4 regions of the Kosakonia oryzae genome follow, and region 1 is predicted to be linked to each of the others. Evidence: predicted binding sites of a transcription regulator. Region 1 holds the regulator's gene; each other region holds the start of a gene.
What was found. Region 1 encodes Fur, which represses iron uptake genes when iron is present. Its sites were predicted from a motif close to ATAATAATGAGAACNACTATCAA; they were not measured.
Positions count from the first base shown of each region.

Region 2: the regulator Fur is predicted to act here: its motif matches at 5,235-5,257, upstream of fes (enterochelin esterase).
Region 3: the regulator Fur is predicted to act here: its motif matches at 3,749-3,771, upstream of fepB (Fe2+-enterobactin ABC transporter substrate-binding protein).
Region 4: the regulator Fur is predicted to act here: its motif matches at 4,923-4,945, upstream of AWR26_RS07670 (Nramp family divalent metal transporter).

Region 1 covers NZ_CP014007.2:3,778,180-3,786,402, forward strand. The annotation lists gene ybfF (esterase) at 47-820, shown strand; gene ybfE (LexA regulated protein) at 951-1,235, shown strand; gene fldA (flavodoxin FldA) at 1,399-1,929, shown strand; gene fur (ferric iron uptake transcriptional regulator) at 2,219-2,665, shown strand; gene AWR26_RS17960 (beta-N-acetylhexosaminidase) at 2,772-5,423, opposite strand; gene chiP (chitoporin ChiP) at 5,468-6,865, opposite strand; gene glnS (glutamine--tRNA ligase) at 7,311-8,223, opposite strand, start outside.
Region 2 covers NZ_CP014007.2:3,902,765-3,910,987, reverse strand. The annotation lists gene AWR26_RS18610 (sugar ABC transporter ATP-binding protein) at 1-392, opposite strand, end outside; gene AWR26_RS18605 (DUF2291 family protein) at 392-1,000, opposite strand; gene AWR26_RS18600 (D-ribose ABC transporter substrate-binding protein) at 1,013-1,954, opposite strand; gene entD (enterobactin synthase subunit EntD) at 2,072-2,734, opposite strand; gene AWR26_RS18590 (TonB-dependent siderophore receptor) at 2,807-5,062, opposite strand; gene fes (enterochelin esterase) at 5,316-6,524, shown strand; gene AWR26_RS18580 (MbtH family protein) at 6,552-6,770, shown strand; gene entF (enterobactin non-ribosomal peptide synthetase EntF) at 6,767-8,223, shown strand, end outside.
Region 3 covers NZ_CP014007.2:3,890,942-3,899,164, forward strand. The annotation lists gene entA (2,3-dihydro-2,3-dihydroxybenzoate dehydrogenase EntA) at 1-76, opposite strand, end outside; gene AWR26_RS18535 (isochorismatase) at 76-927, opposite strand; gene entE ((2,3-dihydroxybenzoyl)adenylate synthase EntE) at 938-2,536, opposite strand; gene entC (isochorismate synthase EntC) at 2,546-3,721, opposite strand; gene fepB (Fe2+-enterobactin ABC transporter substrate-binding protein) at 3,945-4,868, shown strand; gene entS (enterobactin transporter EntS) at 4,968-6,203, opposite strand; gene fepD (Fe(3+)-siderophore ABC transporter permease) at 6,316-7,320, shown strand; gene fepG (iron-enterobactin ABC transporter permease) at 7,317-8,223, shown strand, end outside.
Region 4 covers NZ_CP014007.2:1,571,991-1,580,213, forward strand. The annotation lists gene AWR26_RS07640 (YfeC-like transcriptional regulator) at 1-227, opposite strand, end outside; gene AWR26_RS07645 (YfeC-like transcriptional regulator) at 229-588, opposite strand; tRNA gene AWR26_RS07650 (tRNA-Ala) at 809-884, shown strand; tRNA gene AWR26_RS07655 (tRNA-Ala) at 926-1,001, shown strand; gene AWR26_RS07660 (EAL domain-containing protein) at 1,210-3,399, shown strand; gene AWR26_RS07665 (NupC/NupG family nucleoside CNT transporter) at 3,443-4,630, opposite strand; gene AWR26_RS07670 (Nramp family divalent metal transporter) at 4,985-6,223, shown strand; gene ypeC (DUF2502 domain-containing protein YpeC) at 6,301-6,621, opposite strand; gene mgrA (L-glyceraldehyde 3-phosphate reductase) at 6,744-7,742, opposite strand; gene AWR26_RS07685 (alpha-keto acid decarboxylase family protein) at 7,924-8,223, shown strand, end outside.

The DNA of each region.
Region 1 (8,223 bases):
TCACCATAATAACCTAACCCGCCAGAGTGAAAAAAAGAACTTTCCTATGAAATTGAATACGCGAGCGCAATCTGCACAACATCCGCACAACAATTCTCCTGTCGTCCTTGTCCATGGACTGTTTGGTAGCCTTGATAACCTCGGCGTACTGGCACGCGAACTGGTGCAGGAGTACGACGTGGTGCAGGTTGATATGCGCAACCACGGTCTTTCCCCCCGTTCCGACGAAATGAACTATCCGGCAATGGCGCAAGATCTGCTGGATACGCTGGATGACCATCACATCGACAAAGCTCTCTTTATTGGTCACTCAATGGGCGGCAAAGCCGTGATGGCGCTATCGGCGCTGGCGCCGGAGCGCGTAGAAAAGCTGGTGGCGATTGATATTGCACCGGTCGATTACCACGTTCGCCGCCATGACGAGATATTTGCCGCGATCAATGCGGTCACTGACGCGCGGGTCACTACGCGCCAGCAAGCGGCTTCGCTAATGCGCGAGCATATAAAAGAAGAAGGCGTAATCCAGTTTCTGCTGAAATCGTTTGTTGAGGGGGCGTGGCGTTTCAATGTGCCGGTGTTGTGGGAGCAATATCCGCATATTGTCGGCTGGGAAACCATTCCCGCATGGCCTTATCCGGCACTGTTTGTCTGCGGCGGCAACTCCCCTTACGTTACAGAGCAGTACCGGAGCGCTTTGCTTGAACAGTTCCCGCAGGCGCGCGCGCATGTGATTGCTGGCGCCGGCCACTGGGTGCATGCGGAAAAACCTGAAGCGGTGATGCGGGCAATTAATCGTTATCTCGCTGAAAAGTCAAACTGATTAAAAAGGCGGCGACCGGTCGCCAGAACGCGTCCGCCCGTTGGCGCGCCCGTTATGCTGATGTATGATGGCGCGCTATTCAGCCCGGGCGGCAGCCCGATTGCTTGTCTTTCCCGTAGTATGCTTAAACATGGCTAAAGAACAAACGGACCGTACAACCCTGGATCTGTTCGCGAATGAGCGTCGCCCGGGACGGCCGAAGACGAATCCGCTCTCGCGTGATGAACAGTTACGCATCAACAAACGCAATCAGCTAAAACGCGATAAAGTTCGTGGGCTTAAACGCGTCGAGTTAAAACTGAACGTGGAAGCCGTTGATGCGTTAAACGAACTTGCCGATGCGCGTGACATGAGCCGCAGCGAACTTATCGAAGAGATGCTGCTGGCACAGTTGAGCGCATTGCGCGGAAAGTAATTACTCCGAATCACCTCTCTTATTTTTACGTTTTCATGTGTCATACAGTGCACTCCGCGGCGATAGCTGTTTTCGCGCGCTTCTCTGTTCTGCTATGATTGCCCTTATCTGTGGGCAGAGCGCCACCATCATATTCATTAGGTTTCAAGAGGTTATTTTACTCATGGCAATTACAGGTATTTTCTTCGGCAGCGACACCGGCAACACCGAAAATATTGCGAAAATGATTCAGAGTCAGCTTGGTAAGGACGTTGCCGACGTACATGACATTGCCAAGAGCAGCAAGGAAGATATCGAAGGATATGACATTCTGTTGCTCGGCATTCCGACCTGGTATTATGGCGAAGCGCAGTGCGACTGGGATGATTTCTTCCCGACGCTGGAAGAGATTGATTTTAATGGTAAGTTAGTTGCGCTGTTTGGCTGCGGCGATCAAGAAGACTATGCAGAGTATTTCTGCGATGCGCTGGGTACGATCCGCGATATTATTGAGCCGCGCGGCGCGACCATCGTGGGCCACTGGCCAACTGCAGGCTACCATTTCGAAGCCTCTAAAGGGCTGGTGGATGATGACCATTTCGTTGGTCTGGCGATTGACGAAGATCGTCAGCCAGAAATGACCGCAGAACGTGTACAAAAATGGGTTAAGCAAGTTCGCGAAGAGCTGCACCTTGATGACATCATCAATGCCTGATTTTACGGCGTAATCTGTGGGTTACGTAGTATTAATAGGTAAAAGCAATGGAAATAATTGCTACAAATTTTTAACTTTTTTCTCCATCGCTGTACAATAAGCCCTGCTAAAGTGGTGTCATGAAGCACAGGAGTTGCTGGTGACACCACGTTTTAAAAGCTTACTTTACTTGAGGACTTGCAGTTTTCATTTAGCCATGGCAGTTCTATAATGAGACGCATTATCCCAGGTGCATTCCTTCTAACTTCCATTGAGGAAGTGAATCGTATAGCAACAGGACAGATTCCGCATGACTGACAACAATACCGCATTAAAGAAGGCTGGCCTGAAAGTCACGCTTCCTCGGTTAAAAATCCTGGAAGTGCTTCAGGAACCGGATAACCATCATGTCAGTGCGGAAGATTTATATAAACGACTGATCGACATGGGCGAAGAGATCGGGCTGGCAACAGTATATCGTGTACTGAACCAGTTTGACGACGCCGGCATTGTGACCCGTCATAATTTCGAAGGCGGGAAATCCGTTTTTGAACTGACTCAGCAACATCACCACGATCATCTGATTTGCCTCGACTGCGGCAAAGTGATCGAATTCAGTGATGATTCCATCGAAGCGCGCCAGCGTGAAATCGCCGCGAAACATGGCATTCGTCTGACGAACCATAGTCTTTACCTGTATGGCCACTGCGCCGAGGGTGACTGCCGCGAAGATGAACACGCGCACGACGCGAAATAACCCCTTTTCATACTCAAGCCAACCTTAAGGTTGGCTTTTTTTTTGCCCTGCAGAAACAAAAATGCCCGACAGGTTTTCGCCGCCGGGCAGATTACTTCAACAATAATTACGCTTTCACACTATCCACACGGCTGAAACGTTTGCCGTCCGGGCTGGCGGTACGGATCTGCACTTCCCCGCTTACCTGCGGACGCGCTTTATCATCATAACGCAGCCAGTTTTTACCGCCGTCCGTAGAATATTCCACGACCATTCCCGGGAAGCTGGTATTGGCTTCCAGCTTGCCGCCAACCACGCGCGCGCCCGGTACAGGCAGGCGATAGTTGATACCGGCTTTGTCCAGTTTTGCCAGTTCACGATGACCTAACAGATTTGCAAAGCGGGTCCAGTCTTTATCCAGCGCTTTTACATCGACCAGATGAGTTTCACCGCCTTTGTACTCGCGACCGGCCTGATAATCCTGTTCCCAACCGGCGCGGTGCCAGGCACGTTCTGCGACCGCAATCATGCGTGGATAAATCATGTACTCCATCTGGTTGTCGGTACGTACCACTTCACTCCACAGCTGAGCAGAAAGACCATAGGCTCCAGGCCATGGTTTATCTGATTTCGCGTTGAATGGATTGCCATCACGATCCAGTGAGGTTTCAGCATTTTGCGGCATGTTGTCTGGCGCAAAGCTGAAGATCTTGCGCTCATTGCTAAAGCGCGTGCCCCAGTAGTAGCCGCTTTCCGCCGGGTGGACTTCGTTCGGGAAGTCGAGGTAAACATAGTCCGGGTTCGAGACAATGACGCGGAACCCTTTGTTCGCCCAGTCATTTACCGAATCGAAACCGCCCCAGTAGAGCGTATCCCAGAAGTTAACATTGACGTGATCGGTGGCAAACTCGGCGGCATTTTTGGCATCTTTCAGGCCATCCTGCCATGCCTGCATGGTGCCGATACCGTGCGCTTTCACCAGCTTGCTAACCTCAATACCAAAGTAGCTGGAAAGATGCTCAACATCTGCAACCTTACCCTCTTTGACCATGGTCTGGCAGACCTGAGACTTCGCCCACGGTTTGTCCTGGTTGCTCTGATCGATGATGCCTTTGCCCGCTTCCGGTTTTTTCTGGTCGGTATAACCCGCTCCCAGATAGATGTTTTTCGCTTCGTCACCGCCAAAATGCCAGGTGTTCAGCGGTACGCCCGCTTCTTTGTGCATTTGCTGGATTTCGCCAATCACCTTATCGACGAAATTGCGCGACGAATCGAGGCAAGGGTTCAGATAGCCAGTACGGTTATAGAACTGTACCCCGGTGGTATTAGAGGTGTCCGTCGGATCAAGCAAACGGTACTGATTCGCCTCTTTCTCTTTACCCTCTTTCATCAGGCGGTCATAGCGTGCTTCCATTGAGATCACGGCTGCACGGGCGTGCGCCGGCATATCAATTTCCGGGATCACTTCAATCTGTCGCGCTTTCGCGTACTTCAGTATGTCGATGTAATCGGTACGGCTGAAGTGGCCGCTGCCATTGTTGTTGCTGTCCGGGCCGGAACCCAGTTGCGGCAGCAGGCAGGTTTTCTCGCTCAGATCGTGGCAACGTTTACTGCCGATGTCGGTCAGCTCAGGCAGACCGGGGATCTCAATACGCCAGCCTTCATCATCAGTAAGGTGAAAGTGGAATTTGTTCAGCTTATAAGCTGACATCTGATCCAGCAGGCGCAGTACGGCATCTTTGCTGTGGAAGTTACGTCCCACATCAAGCTGAATACCGCGATAATCAAAGCGCGGTGCGTCTTTTGCTTCAAGCCGTGCAATTTTCTGCTCGCCGCTGGAAGGGATCAGCGACAGCAAAGATTGCAGGCCGTAGAACACGCCAGCCTGATCAAAGCCAGTGATTACCGCCTCATTTGCCCCAATATGCAACTGATAGGCACCCGATATGGCTTCATCACCCGCAAAAGCCTTCACTGCGATCTCTGTACGGATGGGATAACTGCCCTCTTTGACGCCCAGCAGCGCGAAGCGCGACTTCACGGCTTCCTGCGCATCCGCACCCAGCGCAGAGAGATCGAGCTTCACGCCTTTGCTCAGATCCACATCCTGACCGGAGATTTTTACCTCCTGCGGCGTGGGGACAATTTGGCCGCGCAACGTGGAGAGGTTCAGCGCTTTTACGTCGCTATTTTTCTCAAAGCGTGCTTCAGCGGTCATCAGGATGTTTTTATCATCCGGCGTACGTTTCCACTGGCCGTCGAGCGGCGTAACAAACTGGAACAGATCTTCGGTATCGGTATTGGCAATCACTTTTGCCGTTGCCCCTTCGGCCGTCACATACCAGCGAGGCAGCACATCGGTGACGAACAATTGCCAGTACTCATTAACAATCGGAATTTCCACCGCCTGCTTTGCCGGGAAGCCGGTAAATTTGTCCGTTGGCTCCAGCTTGTGCAGATCGCCCATGATATGGGTGACCTTGAACTGATCATTTGCCACCTCCAGAATCGGACGGATGCTGTGGAAGTAAATCGTCCAATCCTTGTCGGTTACAGCCTCACCCTTGTTGGTCAGCGTGATCACCGCTTTATTGCAGGAAGCCCAGTCGGCACCAAGCTTCGCACAATCAATGCCGTTCTGTGCGGCAAAGTTATCTTTCACCGCGTAGTTAAGATGAAACTGGCTGATGGCGTCGACAGTGCTCTGGTTTGCCAGTACGGGGCTGCTTAATACCCCGAAGATTGCGCTGGCTAAGATGCTTAAATGTACTGATTTCATTACTTATTCCTTGTATTTCAGCCGGGCATAACCCGGCAAACGCATCAGAAGATAGTGAACGGTGCAATAACCATAAATTTCACGTCGCGCTCATCCTGGAAGATATTGCCGTAGCCGCCGCCGAAGCTCGGAATGTCAGAATGGTTGTCATATTGGGTAAAGTGCAACTTGAACATCGTGCCTTTGGCGCGACCATCCTGAACGGTATAGATCGCATCCAGGCTGTAAGCGGATTCTTTCAGGCGGTAGTTTGGATCGTAATACGCATCCGGTGTTGCCATATCAGCCGGCTTCGCGTCCCACGCATAGGCGTAAGATGCGCCGACCGTAAAGCCTGGCAAGTTCCAGTTCTTCAGGTCATACATCGCGCCGAAGAAGAGAGCTTTTTCACCGTTGGCATTAAAGTCAGAGCGGTTATCCCACCAGATATCGAGGCGCCCGTTGGATGACGCATAAGTTGGCGTCATACGTTGCAGGAAGTATCCTTGCTGGCCGTCAGCTTTGACCCAGGTACCTTCAAGACGCAAATCAACCTGACCAATTTTGTAGCCAAAGGTCAACGCCTGCAGCCATGCAGTGCCGTCGTAAATATCGTTCACGCCGCCATTGCTGACTTTGTCGCGGGTTCCATAGAACTGGTAGCTGGTGCTGAGCGGGCTGCCTGCCACATCAAATTTGTAGCTGGCTTTAGCGAAGTATTGATCGACATAGCCTTCCGCCTGGCCAAATGCAGCCTCCAGCACCAGGTCGTTTTTGAAGTCATATTTCGCGCCGAGCGAGTGCAGATAGTCGACTTTGGTTTTTCTGTCATTCTGATAAAACTTATCCATCTCGATATGCCACGGCGCCTTGTATTCATTGGTCCACATATACGAGAAGCTCAGCGCACCTGCATTGCCGTAATCAAAATTCGCCCCGGCTTCCGCCCCCTGGTAGGTGCCCGGCATAAAGCTCCAGTGCGGCGCTAACAGCGTTTGCCCGGTTGGCTGAATGTAACCCGCGCGCGCCCAGACCGGGCCATATTTAAATTTCGCGGCGGCTTTATACAGGCTGATCCCGCTTTTATCTCCTGACCAGTCTTCTTTGTAAGCTTTGTTACTGGAGGAAAATGCAATTTCGTTCGGATGCGCGCTATCGCCATTTTCTGCCATTTCAATCGCGGTAAAAGCCGAAATATCCAGACCGAACATATCAGCGACATAACCCGACTGGAAATCCAGATTGGCGTTCCAGGTCGAGTGCGAAAGGTTCGTTTTGTATTTATTTTCCAGAACATCTTTGCGGTCACGTTCACGCTGCCAGTAATAAATACCGCCCGTGAGCGTGGAATCATCGATAAAACCTGCTGCATGAGCCTGTGGAGATACAACCCAGCCCGACATTGCTGTGACGCTGGCAATAGCCAGTGCCAGTGCACTACGTTTACCACTAAACATACGCATGAGTGATTCCTTCTGGACGCATATAAACCGCCGCAACGGCGAGAAAAAAAGCAAAAAGTTTAGGTAGTTATGAAATACCCCCGAAGTAACTGCCGACTTAAGACTATTTTTCGCGACGCGAATTATCAATGCTTTTTAGTGAGCAAAATGCAGGATTATGATGAAGTGCACATAATTGGTAGTGTTTTGAAACAAATTACATAGATCGGTTAAATGAATAATTTAAACGCAATTAACCAGCATATAATGCTCATTGGTAGCGATTACATATTACATTTAGCTAAGATTATCGATATGTGATCTTTTAAGGTGGGATAAGTAGACATCAATAAGAGACGACATTAATTCGCGTCGCGAATGCATTGTGAGGTAATGGCCTAATGGATAAACAAAAAAAACGCCGCAGTTCGCGGCGTTTTAAGCTGATTGTCCGTAGTTGACTTAATCAGTCACCTATTTTTGCCCAGGTATCGCGCAGCCCAACGGTGCGGTTGAAGACAGCTTTGGTAGCGCTTGCATAACGGCTGTCGAGGCAGAAATAACCTTCGCGCTCAAACTGATACGCTTTACCCGGCTGCGCCTCTTTCAGAGAGGGTTCAGCATAGCCCTGCTTGATCACCAGCGATTCCGGATTGATGGTGGCAAGGAAATCGTCCGCTGCTCCCGGGTTCGGTACACTGAACAGGCGATCATAAAGACGGATTTCTACCGGCAACGCATGCTGCGCGCTTACCCAGTGGATCACACCTTTCACCTTACGACCATCAGCCGGATCTTTGCTCAACGTGTCCGCATCATAAGAGCAGAAAATGGTAGTGATATTGCCTTCGTCATCTTTCTCCACGCGTTCAGCTTTAATCACATACGCGTTGCGCAGGCGCACTTCTTTGCCCAACACCAAACGTTTGTATTGCTTATTCGCTTCCTCACGGAAATCAGCGCGATCGATCCAGATCTCGCCGCTAAACGGCACTTCACGCGTGCCCATCTCCGGTTTATTCGGATGGTTAGGCATGGTGACGATTTCGCTGCTGCCCTGCGGATAGTTTTCGATAACCAGTTTCACCGGATCGATAACAGCCATTGCACGCGGCGCATTCTCGTTAAGATCTTCACGGATGCAAGATTCCAGCGAAGCCATTTCGATAGTGTTGTCCTGCTTGGTCACGCCAATGCGTTTACAGAATTCACGGATGGAAGCGGCAGTATAACCACGGCGGCGCAGACCGGAGATGGTCGGCATACGCGGGTCATCCCAGCCTTCCACATGCTTCTCGGTGACCAACTGGTTCAGCTTGCGCTTCGACATCACGGTGTATTCCAGATTCAGACGCGAAAACTCGTACTGGCGCGGATGA
Region 2 (8,223 bases), 120 kb from region 1:
AGCTCGGCGGTGCGTTTTTCCTGCTCCGCTTCGTTAATCGGCGTCACCCCTTTTTGCAGCTCGCGGCCGAGAAAAATATTCTCGGCGACGTTGAGGTTTTCAAACAGGTTTAGCTCCTGGTGCACCATGCCGATACCGTGTGCGGCAGCGGAGCGGGTGTCGGAAAAGTGCACCGTTTCGCCATTCAGTTCGATGGTGCCGACGCTCGGCTGCTGCACTCCGGCGAGAATTTTCATCAGCGTCGATTTGCCCGCGCCGTTCTCGCCGATAATCACGTTTACTTTACCGCGCCAGACGTTGTAATCGACGTTGTCCAGCGCCACGGTGCCAGGAAACAGCATCGACACGCCACGCGTGCGCAGAATGATGTCGTCCACAGGTAGATCGCTCATTACTGTGCCTCCTGTTGCAACTCCAGTGCCACGGCGTCATTAAGCTTGCCGCCGCTGAGCGTGACCGCCATCAGTACGGTGACCGGTTTTCCGGCCCAGCTGGCGTCAACTTTTGGCAGATGTTTTACTGCTTCACGGTTATAGGCGCGGGAAAGCTGCGCAAACTGGACCTGGTTGGTAAAGTCTTCAAATTTAAAACCGGTAGCATCGCGAATTGCGTTACCGCGTATTACCGGGCCAAGCTGCACCGGCAGCGGTTGCCCGTTAACGTTAATCAGCAACTGTTGTTCGCGTTCATTACTGGTATCAATGCGTTCGACCTGGCTTGTCAGCCGGACAAATACGCTCTGCGGCGCGGCGGCCGGGTTTTTTTGTTGGGCGGCCAGCGTGTCGGCGCTCAGCGCATGTTGATGCGCGGCGTTGATCACGCGTTCCTGCCAGGTTTGTTGCGCGATCTGCTGCGGCGTCTGGTTGTCAAAGCTGGCTTTGGCATGCGGATCGGCAGGCATAATCGGCTTGCCGTTCTCATCCAGATCCACCACGGTGCAGGCCGTGAGCAACAGGGCGACGCACCCTGCGAGCGCGTTACCCCATTGTTTTAACCACATAGCGCCTCCGCGTTACTTGCTGAGGTTGAACATTTTCAGTTTGCTGGCGTTGCTGTCATCGATCAGCATGCAGTCCATCAGTTGTTTCTCTTCCTTCTGCGCTTTGCCGTTTTTCAGGAAGTAATCCGCTTGTTCAACGGCCATTTGCGCCTGCTGCCAGCCGGGTTGCAGCACGGTAGCTTTGATATTGCCTTTGTTGATGATCGAGTCGCGCACGTAGTCGCTGCCGTCAAAACCGACCACAATGACGTTGTTTTTTCCGGCGGCTTTCAGCGCTGCTTCCGCGCCAAGCGCCATGGTGTCGTTGCCGGAAATCACACCGGCAATGTCCGGGTGCGTTTGCAGAATGGCTTCCATACGGGTGAAGGCTTCGGTCTGGCTCCAGTTGGCGGTTTGCTGCGCCACCATTTTCATCTCCGGGTTGTCATCCAGCACATCGTGATACCCCTGCGACCGCACGCTGGCATTGGTGTCCGACTGGCGGCCTAATAGCTCAACGTACTTGCCTTTACCGTTCAGCAATTTGGCGAACTTCTCTGCGCCCAGTTGTGCGCCCTGATAGTTGTTGGAGACGATTTGCGCCACCGCCACGCCGGTTTTGTTGATTTCACGATCGATCAGAAACGTGGGCACGCCTGCTGCTTTTGCTTTCTCCAGCGGACCGACGGTGGCATCTGCCCCGGCGTTATCCAGAATGATCGCTTTCGCTTTGCGGGCGATTGCCGTTTCAATCAATTGGTTCTGTTTGTTGACATCGTCGTCATGGGAAGCGACCAGCGTGGTGTAGCCCAGCTCCTTCGCTTTGGCTGCGGCGCCATCGGCTTCTGCTTTAAAAAACGGATTGTCGTGGGATGGGGTAATAATCGCGATCAGGCCGTTATCTGCGGCGAAAAGCGAGCCGGATGCAGCGATCATCGAAGCCAGTACAACGGATTGCAGTAGGGTCTTTTTCATCTTTTTCTCCACATTGAATATATATTCAATAATGATTTATTATTCAAAGTAACGATAATTCGACGATGGCAAACTGTCTACGGTTTGCGCAGCTAATTTCTTAAAAGGAGAAAAGGATCACGATCCGAACGGTAAACCTACGGCCAGCGTCATTACCTGTTCGTGCTCGGCTCGCCAGTAGACATTTACTTTTTTATCAACCAGTTGTGGGGAAAATTCCGCCAGAAAACACAGCTCAAGATGCCGATCATCAATGGCGGTGATATGCGCGCTGGCAAAGCCGGGAAAGGGCTTCGCCAGCCGGGAAAACGCTTTGTAAAGGCTCTCTTTCGCGCTGAAAGCGAGCGTGAGTGCCAGCGTAAACGGCAGGGGGCAGGCGGCGAGCAGCGCGTGTTCCTGCGCATTAACAATGCTTGCGGCCAGTTCATTGCACAGCGCCGGGCTGAACTGCGCTTCAAGATCCACGCCGACAGGATGCGACGCCACCACGGCAACGGCGCGCTGCCCGCTGTGGCTGATGCTACCCGATACGCCGCGCGGCCAGCAGGGTTCGCCAGCCGCACCAGGGGCCGGAACGGTGCTGAAACCCTGCTCCTGCAATGCGTGCAGCGCGGCGATGCGCCCGGCCAGATGCTCGGTCTGGCGCTTTAACGCGCAGTGCGCAAGCGCTTCGTGATGCGGCAGCCAGAGCAGATCGGTATGGGTAAACGTTGCGGGAAGAAAATCGATCAGATGAAGCGTGTGATCGGCGAGGGAAACGGTGTGATGAGTGGTGTGCATGGCGTTTCCTCGCCCGGCCCTCTCCCCGCCGGGAAGCGGGGCTCTTCCGTTGGGGGAGAGGGCAGGTGCAACTTAGAAGTGGGTATTCACACTCATATACCAGGTGCGGCCCGACTCGTTATAGGTTTCTGCGCCAGCGCCGTACATCCAGCCGGTGCTGCCGCCGGTGCTCTGGGCGTTACCCGCGCGCCAGTGGCGTTTGTCGAACAGGTTATCGATACCGGCCGTCAGGCTGACGTATTTGGTCACATCCCAGGTGCCGCTCAGGCCAACAATGCTGTAAGGGCTGACTTCGTTGGTGGCGGAACCGGTCACGCGATTGCCCTGATAGTCATACTTTTTCGGTTCCTGTTTGCCGTACCAGGTAAAGGTAGATTGAACAGAAACATCCGGCACAATCTGCCAGCTCAGGGTGGAGTTGACCGTATACTCCGGAATGATCGACAGGCGTTCGCCGGTGGTTTTGTTTTTGCTTTGCAGCATGTAAGTGAAGTTGTTGCTCCACGTTACCGCATCGCTAACCGGCACGTTCAGGGTGCCTTCTAAACCTTCCACCACCGCTTTCGGCACGTTCTCCCATTGATAGAGATCGGTTTTGGTACTGCCGACAGAGGTCTGGCTCAGCGGTGAATAACCGGCTTCGATCTTGTTGCGATAATCGTTGCGGAACCACGTCACCCCGGCCAGCCAGCCTTCATGTTTGAACTCCAGACCAATCTCTTTGTTGATGCTGGTTTCCGCTTTCAGATCGTCATTACCCATCATGTAGCAGCCCACGCCGGTGCCGCTGGCGTAGCAACCCTGCCCCTTACTGTAGAGGATGTAGTTCGGGTTGGTTTGATAGAGGCTCGGCGCTTTGTAAGCGCGGGCGATACCCATTTTCAGCGTGAAGTCATCGCCCAGACCCTGCGACAGGTTCAGCGATGGGCTCCAGTTATTGCCGACAATGGTGTGATGATCAAAACGCAGGGCCGGCGTCAGCATGGTGCTGTCGGTCAGCTCCATGTTGTCTTCCGCGAACACCGAGTAGATATCCGCGCTGGAGTAGGGGCTGCGATTGGTGCTGCTCAGACCGGAAATCGGGCCGCCCTGGAAAGCCTGCTTGTTCGACGCCATGTCTTTCATCCGCTGCTGGTTCCACTCGGTTCCCAGCGTCAGCGTCTGATTGACCAGCAGCTCCAGCGGCAGGTTCACTTCGTTATGCAGCATCACATCCGAAAGATCGATATCGGTGAACTTATTGGTGTTGAATAACCCTTCCAGACCGCCCGCCAGGCCTTCGCCGAGACGCGAGTTGCGCGTGTGTTCGTACTGGAGCCAGTTATTGGTGGTCACACCGTTATCCCAGCCGCCATTCCAGGTGACAGAGTAGTTCTGGCGATAAAGACGGTTCGTCTCTTTACCGTAGTTCTCTTTCACGTAGTTATTGGTGCTGCTGTCGTTGTTGGTGTTCTGCGTATCGCCCGCGTAGAGGTTGCCCTGGCGGCTGTAACCGGCTTCGAACTCCAGCGACTGCAACGGCGCGAAATCCCAGCGCACCACGCCGTTGATATCTTTGTTGATCGAACCTTCGCGACCGGCGGCCAGGGTGTTGGCATAGATACCGGTACGTTCAGACTGATGATCCTGGTTGATATCCCATGCGTCGGCCTGGGTTTTTGCCAGGTTGCCATACAGGCGGAAGCTGACATCGCCGCCCAGCGGGCCGCTCAGGCTGAAGTCGGTACGTTTGGTGGAACCTTCGTCTTTGTGTTCCGGCGCGTTGAAATAGGTATTCCACGCGCCGTGCCATTCGTCTGTTTTATCTTTTTTGGTGATGATATTCACCACGCCGCCGGCTGCGCCGTTACCGTAACGCGCCGCTGCCGGGCCGCGAATCACTTCGATGCGTTCGATCATTTCCGGCGGCACCCAGTTGGTGTCGCCACGGCTGTCACGCTCGCCGCGCCAGCCAAGGCGCACGGAGTTGCGGCTGGTAACCGGTTTGCCGTCAATCAGGATCAGGGTGTTTTCCGGGCCCATACCGCGAATATCGATCTGGCGGTTGTTGCCGCGCTGACCGCTGGTGGCGTTACCGGTTAAGTTAACGCCCGGCATGGTGCGGATAATTTCAGAAACGTCGCGCGCTGGCGGGTTTTTGCGAATTTCGTCAGCGGTGATGGTGGAAACGCCCGGCGCCTGCAAATTTTGCTGCGCGGCGGTCACAACGATGGTGTCATCATTCGCGGTGGAGCTGGTGGTATTGCTGTCTGCCGCCATAGCGGGCAAAGCAGCACCGTAAATCCCCAGATTGACCAATAAGGTCAAGGTCTTGATTTTGTTATTCATTGTTTTACCTGATTTTCATCGCCGCTTCCCCGGTTCATCCATTCCCAGCGGGAGAGGAGGCGGCATAATGGAGCCAGCACAAAGCGAGCTATTCAGCCCTGAGCAGCATCGACAAAGGTGGCCAATTGAGTGAAAGACGCGCTTCCCACAGCGCGTTAATACGCTATTGCAAATGCAAATTGTTATCAATAATATTATCAACAAATTTAGAAGTGCAAGCAAAAATTTCCACAGCATAATTGGGGTAATAGACGTGACGTCAACAACGGGAAGTGCTGCCTGGTGGGAGTCAAAACAGGGGCCGGAATGGGTGCAGGAAGCGGGCGGATACCGCGTCACGTTTTGGTGGCGGGATCCGGCAGGCACGGAAACCACATCCTCCATTCAACGGGTCTGGCTCTATATCACCGGCGTGACCGATCATCATCAAAATGCCCGGCCGCAATCGCTTGAGCGCATTGCCGGTACTGATGTCTGGTACCGCGAGATTCACCTTGAAGCAGGCTGGCGGGGCAGTTATTGCCTGATACCTTCACAACATCACGACGACTTTTCCCCCGCTGTGTGTGCTGCCACTCCGCCGGATCGCGCCGCCCTCCGCGAAGGCTGGCGCAAACTGCTGGCGCAGGCGATTGCCGACCCGCTTAATCCGCAAAGCTGGCGCGGCGGGCGCGGTCATCCGGTTTCGGCGCTGGAAATGCCCGATGCGCCGCTACAGCCGGGTTGGCAGGCATTAGATACGCCCTTCAATGAACCGCAATTACTGCACTGGCGCAGCCAGCGGCTGAACAACACGCGCCGCGTGTGGATCTACACCACCGGCGAGGAAAACGCCGCCGAACGCCCGCTGGCGGTGCTGCTCGACGGGCAATTCTGGGCGCAGAGTATGCCGGTATGGCCTGCGCTGGCCGCGCTCACCCACGAGGGGCAATTACCGGCGGCGGTCTATGTGCTGATCGATGTGATTGATAACGCGCACCGCACGCGCGAACTGCCCTGCAATGCCGATTTCTGGCTGGCGGTGCAGGAAGAGCTGCTGCCGCAGGTGCAGGCGCTGGCACCGTTCAGCGATCGCGCTGAGCACACGGTGGTGGCTGGGCAGAGTTTTGGCGGTCTCTCTTCACTTTATGCCGCGCTGCACTGGCCGCAGCGTTTTGGCTGCGTGCTGAGCCAGTCTGGTTCTTACTGGTGGCCGCATCGCGGCGCAGAGCAGGACGGCATCATTATCCAGCAACTTCAACGCGGTGAACTGCACCCCTCCGGCCTGCGCATTGTGCTGGAAGCGGGCGTGCGCGAGCCGCTGATTTTTCGCGCCAATCAGGCGCTTTTATCCCTGTTACAACGCATACAGCAGCCGGTTTTCTGGCGTCAGGTTGACGGCGGACATGATGCGCTTTGCTGGCGCGGTGGGCTGACTTCCGGGCTGATTACCCTCTGGCAGCCTTTGACCCGCGCCCGCTGACGCGCCTTTCTATGACAGGAGTTTGCTATGGAGTTCACCAACCCCTTCGATAATCCGCAAGGGCGGTTTTATATTCTGCAAAACGACCAGAAGCAATACAGTTTGTGGCCTGCGCAGTGCGCGTTGCCTGGCGGCTGGCGCGTGGTGTGCGAACCGCAGCCGCAGGAAGCCTGCAATAGGTGGCTTGCCGCTCACTGGCAGAGCTTAACCCCGGTGCACTACGTGACAGCAAGGAGCGGCCAATGACGCAACGTTTACCGCTGGTCGCCGCCCAGCCAGGCATCTGGATGGCGGAAAAACTCTCGTCGCTGCCCAACGCCTGGAGCGTGGCGCACTACGTTGAGCTGAAGGGTGATATTGATGCCGCGCTGCTGGCGCAGGCGATTGTCACCGGTATGGCGCAGGCCGATACGCTGCGTCTGCGCTTTGAGGAAGATAACGGCGACGTCTGGCAGTGGGTGGATGAATCGCAACAGTTTGCGTTGCCCGCTATTACCGATTTACGCACTCACAGCGATACGCATGCCGCCGCGCTGAATATTATGCGCGCCGATCTGGCGCAAAACCTGCGTGTCGAGAGCGGTAAACCGCTGGTCTGCCATCAACTCCTGCGCGTGGGCGAACAGCGCTGGTACTGGTATCAACGCTATCACCATTTACTGGTTGATGGTTTCAGTTTCCCGGCCATTACCCGCCAGATTGCCGCCATTTACAGCGTCTGGCGACGCGGCGACGAAACGCCATCATCCCCCTTTACGCCGTTTGCGGAAGTGGTGGAAGAGTATCAGCGTTATCGCGACAGCGACGGCTGGCAGCGCGATGCGGCTTTCTGGGCGAAACAGCGCAGCGAACTGCCGCCGCCGGTTTCACTCTCTTCGATGCCGCTGCCGGGACGCGCGGCGACTACCGACATTCTGCGCCTGAACGTTGCGCTCAATACTGATGATTTCCGCCGTTTAACCCGTGCGCTGCCGAACAGCCAGCCTGCCGATCTGGCGCTGGCATTGGTAGCGCTGTGGCTTGGTCGCCTGTGCGGACGCATGGATTACGCCGCCGGGTTTATCTTTATGCGTCGCATGGGGTCCGCCGCGCTGACGGCGAGCGGACCGGTGCTGAATGTGCTGCCGTTAGGTATTCATATCGATGGCACGCAAACCCTCGCGGAACTGGCCGCGCAACTGGCGGGCAGCCTGAAAGCGATGCGCCGCCATCAGCGTTACGATGCCGAACAGATTGTCCGTGATGCGGGCCGGGCCGCAGGCGATGAGCCGCTGTTTGGCCCGGTATTCAATGTCAAAATGTTTGACTACCGGCTGGATGTTGATGGTATGCATGGCACCACGCACACGCTGGCGACCGGGCCGGTCAACGATCTGGAGATTGCGCTGTTCCCGGATGACGAGGGCGGCCTTGCCGTTGAAGTGCTGGCGAATCGCAGCCGTTACGATGAAGCCACGCTGCGCGGCCATGTGGCGCGGCTGGGACAACTGCTGGTGCAGTTTGCTGAAAACCCGGCGCTGCGCAGCGGCGATGCCGATCTGCTTGCCCGACACGAAGCACAACAATTAGCGAAGATTAACGATACCGGCATGATGCTGCCGACCACCACTTTAAGCGATTTAGTGGCGATGCAGGCAGCGAAAACCCCGGACGCCCCTGCATTGCGCGATGCCCGCTGGCAATTCAGCTACCGCGAAAT
Region 3 (8,223 bases), 110 kb from region 1:
GCGCGGTAGCATAACCGATGCCCTTCCCAGCACCGGTCACCCACACGGTTTTGCCGGTAAAATCCAGGCTGGCCATTATTTCACCTCGCGCGAGAGCAGCGCCCACCACGCATCGATGGTCGGATTTTTCGCCAGCATGACAAAATCGATATCGCCGTGGACTTTGCGCCAGCGGGCGGCCAGCGCCATCATGCGCACGGAATCCAGGCCGTAGTCGATCAGGTTCTCGTCATCCAGCGGCTCGTCGGATTCATCGAGCAGCGGCAGAACCACCGCGCGCAGCGCCGCTTTGCTGCCCGGCACCGGCAGCAGTTCCTGGGTGAGCACCACGCGGCCGGAACGCCCGGCGACATATTTCAGCGACATCAAATGTTCTTCACGGCTGAAATCCGCCAGCGCATCAGCCACCATAAACGGTTTGATATCGCGCATAAACGCATCCGTGGCGGTGGTCATGCAGCCAATGTGTGAATAGACGCCGGTGATGAGCAACTGATTGCGCCCGGTCTCTTTCAGCATCTGCTCCAGCGGCGAGCGATGAAACGCGCTGTAGCGCCACTTCACCAGCACTGTATCGGCTTCATCGGGGGCCAGTTCGGCGACGATCTTCTGCTGCTCCGGTGAACGGGTCAGCCCCGGCCCCCACATATCATTCAGTAACGCGCGGTCTTCATCGCTCTGCGCTTTCGGCTGCGCGGTGTAGTAAACCGGGATGTGGTGCTGTTTGCAAAACGCACGCAGAGCAGCGATATTCGCCACCACTTGCTGCATCATCGGGCAGTTATCGCCCCAGAAACTGACAAAATAGTCCTGCATATCATGAATCAGCAGCGCAGCGCGCTCTGGCTCAAACGGCCAGTTGACTTTGTTCTGTGGAATATCCGCCGCCGCAGGCAGTGCGTAACCCTGTAATTTTGGAATCGCCATCTTCTCTCCTTTACGCGGTGGCGCGCTCGGCCAGCCACTGACGTAACTGTTTCTTATCAACCTTGCCGACCGGCGTCAGCGGCAATGCCTCCAGGCACTCCACGCGATCCGGCAGCTTAAATTCCGCGACGCCCTGCTCACGCAGAAAACGACGCACCGCAACGGCACGCAGTGGTTCTTTCACCACCAGGTACGCGCAGCTTTTTTCCCCCAGCAGGCTGTCTTCCATGCTTACCAGCGCGGCATGGATCACCGACTCGTGGCGCAGCAGCAGGTTTTCGATCTCCTCGGCAGCGATCTTCTCGCCGCCGCGGTTGATCTGATCTTTTTCCCGCCCCTGCACGGTGATGTAGCCCTGCTCATCAAGCGAAATCAGATCGCCGGAGCAGTAAAAGCCGTTCGCATCGAAGGCGCTGGCGTTGTGCTCAGGGCTATTGAAATAGCCGCGGAAGGTGTACGGCCCGCGCGTCATCAGCCGCCCGACATGGCCTGGCGGCAGCCGATTGCCATGTTCATCCGCCACCCACACTTCATCATCCGGGCACATCGGGCGGCCCTGCGTATTGATGATGCGATCAAAGGGATCGTCCAGCCGGGTGTAGTTCACCAGCCCTTCGGCCATGCCAAACACCTGCTGCAACTGGCAGCCGATCTCCGCCGGAATACGCGCCGCCAGCGTTGCTGACAGCCGCGCACCGCCGACCTGTAACAGTTTGAGCGATGCCAGTTGCGCATTGCTGCCCCACTCGGTAATCGCCTGCAACCACAGGCTCACCGCAGGCGGCACCAGCGCAGTGACAGTAATCTGGTGTTTTTCGATCAGCGGGAAGCAGAGCGTGGCGCTCGGATCGGCGGCCAGCACCACGCAACCTTGCGCAAGGAAGACGCCCAGCGCACCGGGAGAACTCATCGGGTAGTTGTGCGCTGCGGGCAGTGCGCACAGGTAGCGGGTTTGCGCGGTGAAACCGCAAATCTCGTTGCTGCGCGCAATGCTGTAGTAATAATCGTTGTGGGTGCGTGGAATAAGCTTCGGCGTGCCGGTACTGCCGCCGGAAAGCTGGAAAAATGCCACTTCATCGGCCGGTGTCGGCGTGGCGACGAAGTTATCCGCCGGGCGGGCAATCGCTGCCTCCAGCGCGTGCTCGCCCTGTTCGCCGCGCAGCAGCACCACGCGAACAGAATCCAGCGTGGAAATAAACGTGTCGTCGGCAAACAGCGCATGATCGCGATCGGCAATCAACAGCGCCGGTTTGATCTGTGCGGCATAAGCCGTCAGTTCGCTGCGCTGATGGCTGAACAGCGCATTCACCGGCGCAACACCGAGTTTCAGCAGGGCAAACAGCGTGATGTAGAACTCCGCCACATTGCCCAGTTGCACCAGCGCGGTCTGGCCGCGCGCGATCCCCTGCGCCTGTAAGCTGCACGCCAGGTTATCAGAAGCCTGATGCAACTGGCGGTAGCTCAACGAACGCTCGCCATCAATGACTGCGGTGGCATCGCTGTGCGCATGGCGGGTCAAAATGTCTGTAAGCGGCAGATCCTGCCAGTACCCTTTTTCGCGGTAACGGCGGGCGAATTCTTCCGGCCAGCGGGTAAAAGGAATGCTCATGTTCGCTCCTCAGTGCAGACCAAATGCGTTCAGCATGGTGGTCAGTTTCACCCCGGTTTCGCGCCACTCCGCCAGCGGCGAGGAAGCAGGTACGATACCGGCCCCGGCAAACAGCCGGACGTGGTTTTCATGAATGCGGGCGCAGCGGATGGTGACGACCCACTCACCATTTCCTTCGTCATCGCACCAGCCGACAATGCCGCCGAACAGTTCACGGTTGAACGGTTCCAGCTCGGCAATCAGCTTTTTCGCCACCTGATGCGGGAAACCGCTCAGCGCCGGCGTCGGGTGCAGCAGGCAGGCGAGCGTCAGGGCGTTTTCTCCCGCCAGCGCCGTACCTTCAATTGGCGTCGCCAGGTGCCATAACGTCGGCGTGGTCACCAGTTGCGGCGAATCCGGCAAAGTCAGCGAGCGGCTGCGCGGTTGCAGCACTTTTTTCATCGCCTGCGTCACCAACTCGTGCTCATGACGATCTTTTTCCGACGCCAGCAACTTGTTGCCCGCTTCGCGATCCAGCATGTCATCCGGCTGGCGACGGGCGGAACCGGCCAGCGGCAGCGAACTGAAGTGGTCGCCCTCTTTGCGCAGCAGCAGTTCCGGGCTGGCGCCCAGCAGCGCGCCGCCATCCGGCAATGGAACGTGGAAGTTGAAACTGGCCGGGTTCTGGGCAATCAGCCGCTCCAGCAACACGCCGCTGTCGATGCGGCTGTCGGTGGCAATCTCAATCAGACGCGAGAGCACCACTTTGTCCACTTCCGGCGTGGCCGTTTTCTGTGCCGCACGCGCCACCATCTGCATGAAGGTTTCCTGCTCCGGGATTTCGCGTTGCGCGATAACATTCGGCATATTGCTGGCGTTGAAATAGCGGGCAGAACGCTGGCGTGCCGGGCGGGAGAAGGTTTGCCACGATGCCGGAATAAACAGCGCTGAAGGTTGCGTGGTATCGAACGGGATCGCGCCGACCATCACCGGCCGGGCCACGCCCTGCGCTTTCGCATCGGCAAAGGCCTGCGCCAGTTTGGTCTGGAAGGCGCTCTCTGGAGAATCACCGCCGACGGCGGGTTCAGAGAAACGGGCAACGCACCCGGAGGTCATAAAACTGCGGTACGGCGACATAAACAAAAACTGATCCGCGGCCAGTGTCTTTGCCGACTGCTGGATATCCTCAGCCAGGGACATATCCATATCATCCTCCAACAATGATAAGTGAGATTAATAATGATTATCATTTGTGTTTTGTTGCAGTAAGATAAAAAGTTATTACCCGCGCTGTCAACAGCAGATTCCTCTTCTGCGCCGCTAATGCTTGCATCCCCCTCATGCAATGATGAAAATGAGAAGCATTAACCTCAACAAAAACAGGACGCAATCCGTGAGATTTTCTTTTTTGTTCCGTAAGCCCTTAGTGATGCTGGGCATTTTTGTTTTAGGACTAACCTCAGCGACCGCCGCCGGCTGGCCTCGCCAGGTCACCGACAGTCGCGGTACGCATCAGCTCGACAGCAAGCCGCTGCGCATTGTGTCAACCAGCGTCACCCTTACCGGATCGCTGCTGGCGATTGACGCACCGGTGATTGCCAGCGGTGCGACCACGCCGAATAACCGTTTTGCCGACGCGCAGGGCTTTCTGCGCCAGTGGGGCGACGTGGCGAAACAACGCAACGTCGCTCGTCTTTACATTGGTGAAGCGAATGCCGAGGCCGTTGCCGCGCAGATGCCGGATTTGATCCTCATCAGCGCCACCGGCGGCGATTCCGCCCTTGCGCTGTACGACCAGCTTTCCACCATCGCGCCGACGCTGGTCATCAATTACGACGATAAAAGCTGGCAGGCGCTGCTCACCCAACTAGGGGAAATTACCGGCCAGGAAAAACAGGCCGCTGCGCGCATCAGCGAATTCAACCAGCAACTGGCCGACGTCAAAGCGCGGATGAAACTGCCACCGCAGCCGGTTACTGCGCTGGTTTATACCCCCGCCGCGCACAGCGCCAACCTGTGGACCCGCGACTCCGCACAGGGCCAGTTGCTGCAGCAACTGGGCTTCGCCCTTGCGCCGCTACCGGCCAATCTGCAAACCAGCCAGAGCCAGGGTAAACGCCACGACATCGTGCAACTGGGCGGCGAAAACCTTGCCGCCGGGCTGAACGGTGAAGCGCTGTTTCTGTTCGCCAGCGATCAAAAAGATGCCGATGCGCTGAGCGCGAATCCGCTGCTGGCGCATCTGCCTGCGGTGCAGAACAAACGCGTTTACGCCCTCGGCGCAGAAACCTTCCGCCTGGACTACTACAGCGCCACCCGTGTATTGCAGCGTTTGTCGGCGCTGTTTGGTTAATCTGTTTGCCGGATGGCGGCTGCGCCTTATCCGGCCTACATAAAGCGGTACAGCAGACGTAAGCAGGATAAGCGCCAGCGCCATCCTGCATTCCGTTTCCTACGCGGCAGGCTGCGTCTGACGAAAACGGCGCAGCTCGCCGAGCGCCACCACCAGCACTAAACCGATCGCCGCCAGTACCAGCCCGCTGATGCTCGCCGATGAGGCGGGCGTCATCATCGATCCCATCGCCCCCAGCAGCGCCGCGCCAATCGCATCGCCCGTCACGTTCTGCGCGGTCCACAAGCCGTTGATGCGCCCGAGCATCGCTTCCGGGGTCTGGGTTTGCAGCAGGGTGTACTGCAACAGCGAACTCACGGCGGTCAGCCAGCCGCATAACGCCAGCAACAGCACACCGAACGCCCACACCGGCATCAGGCTGAACAGCCCTATCGCAATAAAAGCGCCGACGCTGGTCATCAACATAATCACGCCCGGCCTTTCGCTGTGCGCCAGTTTGCCGCTGGTTAACGCCCCGATTGCTGCGCCAAGCGGCAGCGCGGCATACAGCAGACCGATTTCTGCCGCTGACATGTTCCAGCTCATCGCCAGCGCCGGATAAAGCACGCGCACCGCGCTGGCCATGGTTAACAGCCCGCCGAGCAACGCGATACTGCCAATCAACGGGTTACGAAATAAAAATTGCAGCGCCGTCAGCAGCGATTTCAGCGGATGTTCGCGCGGCTGCGGCGGAGGCGGCAACGCGGGCAGGCTGAGTAACGGCAACAGAGTGATAAACGTCCCCGCCGCCGCCAGACCGTAGTTCCACACCACGCCGCCCGAAGCCAGCAGCAGACCGCCGCACATCGGTGATATCACCGACCCCAGACGCACCGTCAGCATGGTGATCGCCCCCGCCTGCAGCAGATTTTCCCGCCCGACCAGCGCAGGCGTTGCCGCCAGCAGCGCCGTCACGCCGAGCGCGCCGAAAAAGCCGTCCCACAAACCCAGCAGATAGATCGCCGCCAGCGAAGGATCCGCCAGTTGCGCGTTCAGAAACAGGCCGATAAACCCAACGCCGCAGGTGGAACGCGCCAGTAAAATCAGTTTCTTACGTTCATAGCGATCCGCCAGCACGCCGCCAAACATCAGGCCAATAAACATGGCCGAACCGGTCAGCGTGACCGATAACCCCACCTGCCAGCTGGAGTGGGTCATTTCCTGAATCTGCACCGGCACCGCTACGCCAAGCAGGCCCAGCGATAAAATCGAGATAAAACGCGCCAGAAATACCGCGCGAAAAGCCGGATGCGTGCGCAGCAGGCCAAGGTTCAACAGCCAGGATTGTTGTTTCATCACAGCGCCTTAAATACGTACTTTTTATGTCCATATGTCGGCTTCGCATGTTAACATATCAAAACAAGATCGATAACGATAATTACTATCATTATCAAATTCGGGACGTATTATGTCGTGTTCTGCTTTTCCGGCGCGCCCCTTTGCTCTCGCCGGACTATTGATACTGCTTATTGTCGCCGCCACACTCAGCCTGTTTATTGGCGCGAAACCGATGCCCGCCGCCGTGGTGATCGACGCGCTCTCCGGCGTCTGCCAGAGCGCGGACTGCGCCATCATCCGCGATGCGCGCCTGCCGCGCACGCTGGCGGGTCTGCTGGCCGGCGGCGCGCTGGGGCTTGCTGGTGCGCTAATGCAAACCCTCACCCGTAATCCGCTGGCCGATCCCGGCCTGCTTGGCGTGAATTCCGGCGCCAGTTTCGCCATTGTGCTCGGCGCGGCGCTGCTCGGTATTTCGTCTCCGGTGGAACAATTGCTGCTGGCGTTTTGCGGCGCACTGGCCGCGTCGCTGCTGGTGGCTTTTACCGGCAGCCAGGGCGGTGGGCAGCTCAGTCCGGTGCGTCTGACGCTGGCGGGAGTGGCGCTTGGCGCGGTACTGGAAGGGTTCTCCAGCGGGATTGCGCTGCTGAATGCCGATGTCTACGACCAGTTGCGATTCTGGCAGGCCGGATCGCTGGATATCCGCACCCTGCAAACGTTGAAAATTGTGATCATTCCGGTGCTGCTGGCGGCGGCGATCACGCTAATGCTGAGCCGCTCGCTCAACAGTTTGAGCCTCGGCAGCGATACCGCCACGGCGCTTGGCAGCAAGGTGGCGCGCACGCAATTACTCGGACTAGTGACCATCACCGTGCTGTGCGGCAGTGCGACGGCAGTAGTCGGCCCGATTGCTTTTATCGGCCTGATGATGCCGCATATGGCGCGCTGGCTGGTGGGCGCGGATCATCGCTGGTCGCTGCCGGTCACACTGCTTGCGACGCCTGCGTTGTTGCTGTTCGCCGATATTATTGGCCGCCTGATTGTGCCCGGTGAGCTGCGCGTATCGGTGTTCAGCGCCTTTCTCGGTGCGCCGGTGCTGATTGTACTGGTGCGCCGCGCGCGCGGAGGTGGCCTGTGATTTCGCCGTCCCGTCGTTTAGTCGCCAGTTGCCTGCTGATGGTGTTTTGTACCGTTCTGATGGCGGTCTGGAGCCTGCGCAGCGGCGCAGTGACGCTGGAATTAACCCAGGTGATGAATGCATTAACCGGCGATGCGCCGCGCGCGATGCAACGGGTGGTGATGGAGTGGCGTTTACCGCGCGTGCTGATGGCGCTGCTGGTCGGTGCCGCGCTCGGCGTCAGCGGCGCGATTTTTCAATCACTGATGCGCAACCCGTTAGGCAGCCCGGATGTGATGGGCTTTAACACCGGCGCGTGGAGCGGCGTGCTGGTGGCGATGGTGCTGTTTGGTCAGCATTTAACGGCCATTGCGCTGGCAGCACTGGCGGGCGGTATGCTCACCTCGCTGGTGGTCTGGCTGCTGGCCTGGCGCAATGGCATTGAAACCTTCCGCCTGATTATTGTCGGCATTGGCGTGCGGGCGATGCTGGTGGCGTTCAATACCTGGCTGCTGCTGCAGGCGTCGCTGGAAACCGCCGTCACCGCCGGGCTATGGAATGCTGGCTCGTTGAACGGCCTGACCTGGGCGAAGACGCTACCTTCCGCGCCAATCATTATGCTGATGTTCGTGTGCGCCGCCCTGCTCGCTCGCCGGATGCGGCTGCTGGAGATGGGTGATGACAGCGCCTGCGCGCTTGGTGTCAGTGTCGAGCGTTCACGCTTGCTGTTAATGCTGGTGGCGGTGGCGCTGACAGCGGCGGCTACCGCGCTGGCGGGGCCGATTTCATTTATCGCTCTGGTAGCGCCACACATCGCCCGGCGCATTAGCGCCACCGCCCGTTGGGGCTTAATGCAGTCGGCCCTGTGCGGCGCGTTGCTGTTATTGCTGGCGGATTTTGTCGCCCAGCAAGGGTTTACGCCTT
Region 4 (8,223 bases), 2.2 Mb from region 1:
TCGGCGATGGAGTAAGGAGAATGACGCTGGCGCATGGAGGGCGTTTTCATCACGAAGCTCCGCACTTCTTTGGTGATGTGAATCAGCCTTGCGCGACCACCTTTGATACCGGGTAGCGCTTCCGTTTGCCAACCTTGTTCACGGATCCAGCGATTAACGGTTTGTCTGGCAACACCAAGAAAATCGGCTAGCTCTTCAGTCGTCATTTTGTTAGCGAGTTTCATCATTTTATTTCTGATCGCGGATGCCAAGACGTTGCAATAACCCGGTTATGCCGTCACGTAAGAGTAGAGAGATGAGCTGCTTTTGCTCGGCGTCGGTCATCTCTTTCGCCAACGAAATAAGCAAAGCTTCAAGTGAGTTGTTACCGATCGTGCGCATCGCAGGGGCTGGCTCTTCGCTACGCTGCGCGCTGCGAATAAAAGCGCGGACTTGCTCATTTACATGCACCAGCCGGGCTTTTCCCCCTTGCACGCCGGGTTTTGGCGAGGTGATCCAGCCCTCTCTGCGTACCCATTTATTGATGGTTTGCCGACTGTATCCGGTAAGACTGGCTAACTCTTCTGGTGTCATTCGTTCCTTGAGCATGTAATTTCCCGAATAGTTGTAAGGGTAATTAGTGGCTTATGTTATAGCACCATTTTACGGGAAAATGTGACACGTTTAACTACTGACTGCGAGGAGTTACGCAATGTCCTTAATTTGCATGCTTTTTCAGCGATTGATTGACGCGGTACGATTTTGCCGTTGACACCTGGCAAGGGAATTCATATTATGCCGCCCGTCAACACGACACGCTTTACGCAATGGGGCTATAGCTCAGCTGGGAGAGCGCTTGCATGGCATGCAAGAGGTCAGCGGTTCGATCCCGCTTAGCTCCACCAAATTCCGAACCCAACGGAGTTGGTGCGTAAAGATAAATTGTGGGGCTATAGCTCAGCTGGGAGAGCGCTTGCATGGCATGCAAGAGGTCAGCGGTTCGATCCCGCTTAGCTCCACCAAAATTTCAAACCCTCGCGTTTACGCGGGGGTTTTTGCTTTTCAGCTTCCGCTTTGTCAATTTCTTACAATAAAAACTGAAAAAGTATTAGTCCGGTAAGGCCGCAGTAATGAAAGGTGTTTGTCGGTCTGATAACTTGATTCATTAAATGAATAAACCTATTATTCTGGCTATTCTTTTCTTCGGCCAGGATCATTTAATTAACATAGATGATATATAGCAAAAATAGTTGTATAAGAAAATTCCTGCTTGCGTTAATTTTATGCCTGGTTGCGCTCACTGTTTCCCGATTTATTTCTCCGCGTGCAGTTGTTGATGCGTCGAGCCTATATCTGGCATGGCTACCGTTAAGCGTAGTGCTGGCGATCATTCTCTTATTCGGCCGACATGGAATAATTCCAATACTTATCAGTTTCGGGATGGTAAATGAGATTTCTTTACACCTTCCTGTTACTGAAGCGACGGTATTGTTATTCTGTCAGCTCATTCCTGTATTTGTTATCTGCGCTATTGTTCGCTGGCGGCTCGGTGCCCGCTGGCGCCACGGCATTCCGAACAAAGACATGGCGGTGCGTACCGTATGGATGGGATTTGTCGCACCCATTAGCATAAAAGCTTCAATGTATATTGCGGGAGTCTGGTTTAACTATCCAATTAATCTTTCGAATTTTTTCGGCTCCGGTACAATCATTTTCTCAATAATAGATATACAAAGTCTGATTTGCGCAGCGCTCATTTTTACCATGATTATCTATTATCCGTTACGGATGATAATCAATCCGCAATTCGCACGTGCATTCTGGTATCGCAGCATTCGCCCTTTTTTATCGGCGAAAAATCGCTTATTTATGTTTAGCTGGTTAAGCATATTAATAACTATCGTTATTGTTTTGTGTGCGCCTTTTAAAGCTGACTATATTGCGGGTTATCTGGTGCCGGTTATTTTCATTATTTTTACGCTGGGTATCAGCAGGTTAAGTTATTCATTTATTACTCTTAGCTGGTCTGTTTCGGCTTTTTTGCTGTTGGCCTATAACAACAACTTCCTGCAAGGGGTGAGCTCGGACTACTCGCTGGCATTTGTTATGTCGGTGTTGATCAGCTTTACCATTTGCCTGTTGTATATGACGCAGGTTTACCATCGCAGCGAGTGGCTGAAAAGACGCTGGCAGTTACAGGCAATGAGCGATCCGTTAACCGGCCTGGCGAATCTGCGCGCGCTGGAGAAACAACTGGAGCAACAGCCAAACGATGTGGTGTGTTGCCTGCATATGAAGAATATGGAGTTCCTCAGTAAACACTTCGGCATGATGATGCGCGTGTATGTAAAGCGCAGCGTTGCCCGTCGCCTGCAGCCGTTATTGCAGGAAGGGGAACGTTTTTTTCAGTTGCCAGGGGGCGAGCTGTTACTGTTGCTGAGGGGGCCGGAAACGGCGGGGCGGTTACAGCATATGGTCGATTATCTGAATAGCGGGCGCATCTTCTGGAACAATGTCGGGCTTGATATCGAATTTGGCGCCTCATGGGGCAAATTGCACGCGTGCGGCGAAGATTTGCACCAGACGCTTGGCCAATTAAGCTGGCTGGCCGAGGAGGCCAGTGTGCAGCATCAGGTGCTGGCGCTCACGAACAGCCTGCAAACGGTGACGGACCAGACGACGGATCGCATTTTACTGCTCAATAAGATCAAACGCGCGCTGGATGAAAACGGCATCCAGCTTTACGGCCAGCCAATTGTTGATGCGCACGGGCAGGGGTATCAGGAAATTCTTACCCGCCTTTTCAGCGATGGCGAGATCATGACGCCAGACCAATTTATCCCCGTTATCGCCCAGTTCAATCTCGGAACACGCTTCGATATGCTGGTAATTGAACGCCTGCTGCAATGGATGCAGCGGCACCCACAAACCGGCCCGTATGCGCGATTTTCCGTGAATCTGATGCCGATGACGCTGATGCAAAAAGCCTTTGCTCCGCAGTTTCTGGCGTTATTTGAGCGTTATGCGATAGCGCCGCAGACGGTGATTATCGAAATCACCGAAGAGCAGGCCTTTTCCAATTCCGAAGTCAGCATTCTTAACATCCAGCAATTGCGCCAGGCAGGGTTCAAAATTGCTATCGACGATTTCGGTACCGGTTATGCCAACTTTGAGCGCCTGAAACGTTTGCAGGCGGATATCATCAAGATCGATGGCTGCTTTGTGCGGGATATTCTCCAGGATCGGCAGGATGTGATGATTGTGAAAGCGATTTGCGAACTGGCGAAAGCAAAATCTCTTACCGTTGTGGCGGAGTATGTGGAAAACGAAGCGCAACGCGAACTGCTGCTGGAGGCGGGAGTGGATTATCTGCAAGGATATTTATTTGGCAAGCCGCAGCCGTTGGCTGAGAACGAATAAAAAAACCGGGGAATTCCCCGGTTTTTTGTCGCTTGCGTCGCTATCAGATAACCAGCGCGGCGATGGCCGCAGAGAGCACGCTGACCAGCGTTGAGCCGTACACCAGCTTCAAACCAAAGCGGGAAACGACGTTGCCTTGCTCTTCATTCAGGCCTTTGATCGCGCCTGCGATAATGCCGATAGAGGAGAAGTTTGCGAAGGAAACGAGGAATACCGACAGGATGCCTTCAGAGCGCGGGGAGAGATTCGCTGCGATTTTTTGCAGATCCATCATTGCCACGAATTCGTTAGACACCAGTTTGGTTGCCATAATGCTGGCGACCTGCAGCGCTTCGTGCGCCGGCACACCCAGAACCCAGGCGATCGGATAGAAGATGTAACCGAGAATGCCCTGGAAGGAGATGCCGAAAATAGCAGCAAACAGCGCGTTCAGGCCGGAGATCAGCGCGATAAAGCCGATCAACATTGCCGCCACGATAATCGCCACTTTAAAGCCTGCCAGAATGTATTCACCCAGCATTTCGAAGAAGCTCTGACCTTCGTGCAGTTTTGCCATCTGCAGGTTTTCTTCGCTCTCTTCAACACGGTACGGGTTGATCAACGACAGAACAATAAAGGTGCTGAACATGTTCAGTACCAGCGCCGCTACCACATATTTCGGCTGGAGCATGGTCATGTACGCGCCGACGATGGACATGGAAACCGTAGACATTGCTGTCGCGGCCATGGTGTACATGCGGTTGCGTGACATTTTGCCGAGGATATCTTTATAGGCGATAAAGTTTTCGGACTGACCCAGAATCAGGGAGCTGACGGCGTTAAAGGACTCCAGTTTGCCCATGCCGTTAACTTTGGAAAGCACCGTCCCGATGGCGCGAATAATGATTGGCAGCACACGAATGTGTTGCAGAATACCGATCAAGGCGGAAATAAAGACGATCGGACACAGCACTTTCAGGAAGAAGAACGCCAGACCTTCGTCATTCATTTTACCGAAGACGAAGTTAGTACCTTCGTTGGCAAAACCGAGCAGTTTTTCAAACATTTCGGAGAAGCCTTTCACGAAGCCAAGGCCAATATCAGAGTTCAGGAAGAACCAGGCCAGTAAAACTTCAATCACCAGCAGTTGAATAACAAAACGAATGCGGACCTTCTTGCGATCGCTGCTGAAAAGCAGGGCAAGCAGCGCCACAACAGCAAGCGCCAGGACAAAGTGCAGAACGCGGGACATATTTGCTCCAAATATGAGACGGGTAGAAATTTCGTGCACATTCTATGTAACAAGCGGAAAGAAAACGAGATCAAACACGCACTATATTGATGTCCTGTGACCAGACTCAAAAATAGTGATCAAACATACATTTCTGTTATGTTAAGTAAAGGAGTGAAAAGTTGCGTTGAAATGCTACACTCTTAACATAATTCGACGATGGTTCCTGCTATCGCCGTCACCATCCTTGCGATCCGGCCCTTCTATCGTTTCTGGCTATCAGAGAAATCAGGTAAATCCACATTAAATGAACTTGATAATCATTCTCATTTTGCTAGCATGAAACATAGCAAAGGCTATATTTAGGGGCAATAAATGAACAATAGTCGCGTTGAGAGTAGCAGTGGGCGTGCAGCGCGCAAGTTAAAGCTGGCGTTAATGGGGCCTGCGTTTATTGCCGCGATTGGCTACATCGATCCGGGGAATTTCGCCACCAATATCCAGGCAGGAGCCAGCTTTGGCTACCAGCTGCTGTGGGTTGTCGTGTGGGCCAACATCATGGCGATGTTGATCCAGCTACTGTCTGCCAAACTCGGTATCGCTACCGGAAAAAATCTCGCCGAGCAGATCCGCGATCACTATCCGCGTCCGCTGGTGTGGTTTTACTGGGTTCAGGCGGAAATCATCGCCATGGCGACCGATCTGGCTGAATTTATTGGTGCCGCGATTGGCTTCAAATTGATCCTTGGCGTTTCACTGCTGCAAGGCGCAGTCCTCACCGGTATTGCAACATTCCTTATTTTGATGCTGCAACGTCGCGGGCAAAAACCGCTCGAGAAAGTTATTGGCGGGCTGCTGCTGTTTGTGGCAGCGGCATATATTGTTGAGTTGGCCTTTTCTCAGCCGAAGTTGGCGCAACTGGCGCAAGGCATTGTCATCCCCAGCTTGCCGGGAACTGACGCCGTGTTCCTTGCTGCTGGTGTGCTGGGCGCAACCATCATGCCACACGTGATTTACCTGCACTCGTCGCTGACGCAGCATCTGCATCAGGGCACGCAGCGCGAGCGCTACTCGGCGACAAAATGGGATGTAGGCATTGCCATGACCATTGCCGGCTTTGTTAATCTGGCGATGATGGCGACGGCTGCGGCGGCGTTTCATTTTAACGGACATACCGGCGTGGCCGATCTCGATCAGGCTTATCTGACGCTGGAACCGCTTTTAAGCCATGCAGCGGCAACCATTTTTGGGCTGAGCCTGGTGGCGGCTGGTCTCTCTTCCACCGTGGTGGGGACCCTGGCGGGGCAGGTGGTGATGCAGGGGTTTGTTCGCTTTCACATTCCGCTGTGGGTGCGCCGCAGCATTACTATGATGCCGTCGTTTATCGTTATCTGGCTGGGGCTGGATCCGACCCGTATCCTGGTGATGAGCCAGGTGCTGTTGAGCTTCGGCATTGCACTGGCGCTGGTGCCGTTACTGGTCTTTACCAGCGACCGAAAATTGATGGGCGGGCTGGTAAATAGTCCGCTGGTGAAACGTACAGGCTGGTTAATTGTGGTGCTGGTGGTGAGCTTGAATGGCTGGCTGCTGATCGGAACACTTGCGGATTTATAATGAAAATGCCCGCAGGCGTTTAGCGCTGCGGGCTGGGTGTTAAATGCCGGTTAGCGGAGCGCTATGCGGCACGAAAATTAGTGGTGATGGCCGCGCCCTGGGCCGCGATGATCATCGCGGTCGCGCCAGCCTTCACGATAGCCGCGTTCGTAAGCCTTGTGCTTATCCCAGCCGCGATGCCAGCCGCGATCGTGTCTGTACCAGCGGTCACCGCGCCATTCATAGTGACGACCCCAGTAGTCCCGGTCACGCCAGCGTCCGCCGTCCCAGTAGTTACCATAATTATCGCGATCGCCAATTTGCAATTTAATCGACGGCAACAGGGTGATTTCGCCAGCATTAGCGACCAGTGGCGCTGAAGCCATTAACACTGCTGCCAGAATCAGTGACCTGAACATACTCTTCTCCTCACGATCGGGCCGAAACGGCCTGTTACAACAATTTTACGGGGCGGCAATACCCCGTATTATTGGCGGAACTCTTAAATCGTGAATGGGAGCACTTTTTGCTAAAACGGTATTTATTTTGTACTGCTCAGAATTGCATCGATCTCAGCACGTTCATCTGCAGTGAAGTGACGGTTTTGCAGCATGCCAACCGCATCGTCGAGTTGGCTTATTTTGCTGGCGCCAATCAGCACTGACGTCACCTTATCATCCCGCAGCACCCATGCCAGCGCCATCTGCGACAGCTTCTGACCACGCCGTTGCGCCAACGCATTCAGCACGCGCACGATGTCCAGTTTTTGCGTGGTGAGCTGCTCCGGGTTGAGAAAACGGCTGCCGCTGGCAGCACGTGAATCCGCCGGGATCCCCTGCAGATAACGATCGGTTAGCTGCCCGCCTGCCAGCGGAGAGAAGGCAATACTGCCGACCCCTTTTTCCTGCAGCACATCCAGCAATCCGTCTTCAACCCAGCGCTCAAACATCGAATATTTGGGCTGATGAATCAGGCAAGGTGTTCCAAGATCATTAAGAATATCAATTGCTTCTCGCGCTTGTGCTGCCGGGTAATTAGACAGGCCGACGTACAGTGCTTTGCCCTGGCGCACAATATGATCCAGCGCGCGCATCGTCTCTTTTAGCGGTGTTTCCGGGTCCGGGCGGTGATGGTAGAAAATATCCACATACTCAAGCCCCATCCGGCGCAGGCTTTGATCGAGGCTGGCAATCAAATACTTACGGGAACCCCAGTCACCATACGGGCCACCCCACATGGTGTAACCGGCTTTGGTGGAAATAATCAGTTCGTCCCGCAGGGAGTGAAAATCCTCATGCAGGATACGGCCAAAATTGCATTCTGCGGATCCCGGCGGTGGCCCATAGTTATTGGCAAGGTCGAAGTGCGTAATACCGAGATTGAAAGCGTGCTGCACTAATTGACGGCTATTTTCCAGCAAAGTGGTATCACCAAAGTTATGCCATAGCCCAAGTGAAATGGCCGGAAGCTTTAATCCGCTGTCGCCGCAGCGGCGATAAGCCATGTTTTGATAACGGGAAGGATCTGCCTGAAAAGCCATGCCGTGCTCCTTTTTAGTCGTTGTAGATTGAGTGTATACGTTTACACAAAGTTGGCTTCAACGAGAGTACACCGGGTTGTGTCGTAAAGCTTACTTTCCACCTGGAATAGAGCGTCCATCCTGGACTCCCATCACACTTCTTTAATACTCAGATCAACGTCAAAGCTCTGGGAACAACGTTATGCAAAGTGATTATTCAATTGCCGACTACTTACTCGACAGGCTCGCCGGCTGCGGTATCCACCATCTTTTTGGTGTGCCGGGTGACTATAACCTGCAATTTCTCGATCATGTGATTCAACACCCGGCCGTGCAGTGGGTGGGTTGCGCGAATGAGCTTAATGCCGCCTATGCCGCCGATGGTTACGGGCGTTGTCGGGGCGCGGGCGCGTTGCTAACCACCTTCGGTGTGGGCGAACTGAGCGCAATCAACGGCGTGGCAGGCAGCTATGCCGAATATGTTCCGCTATTGCATATCGTT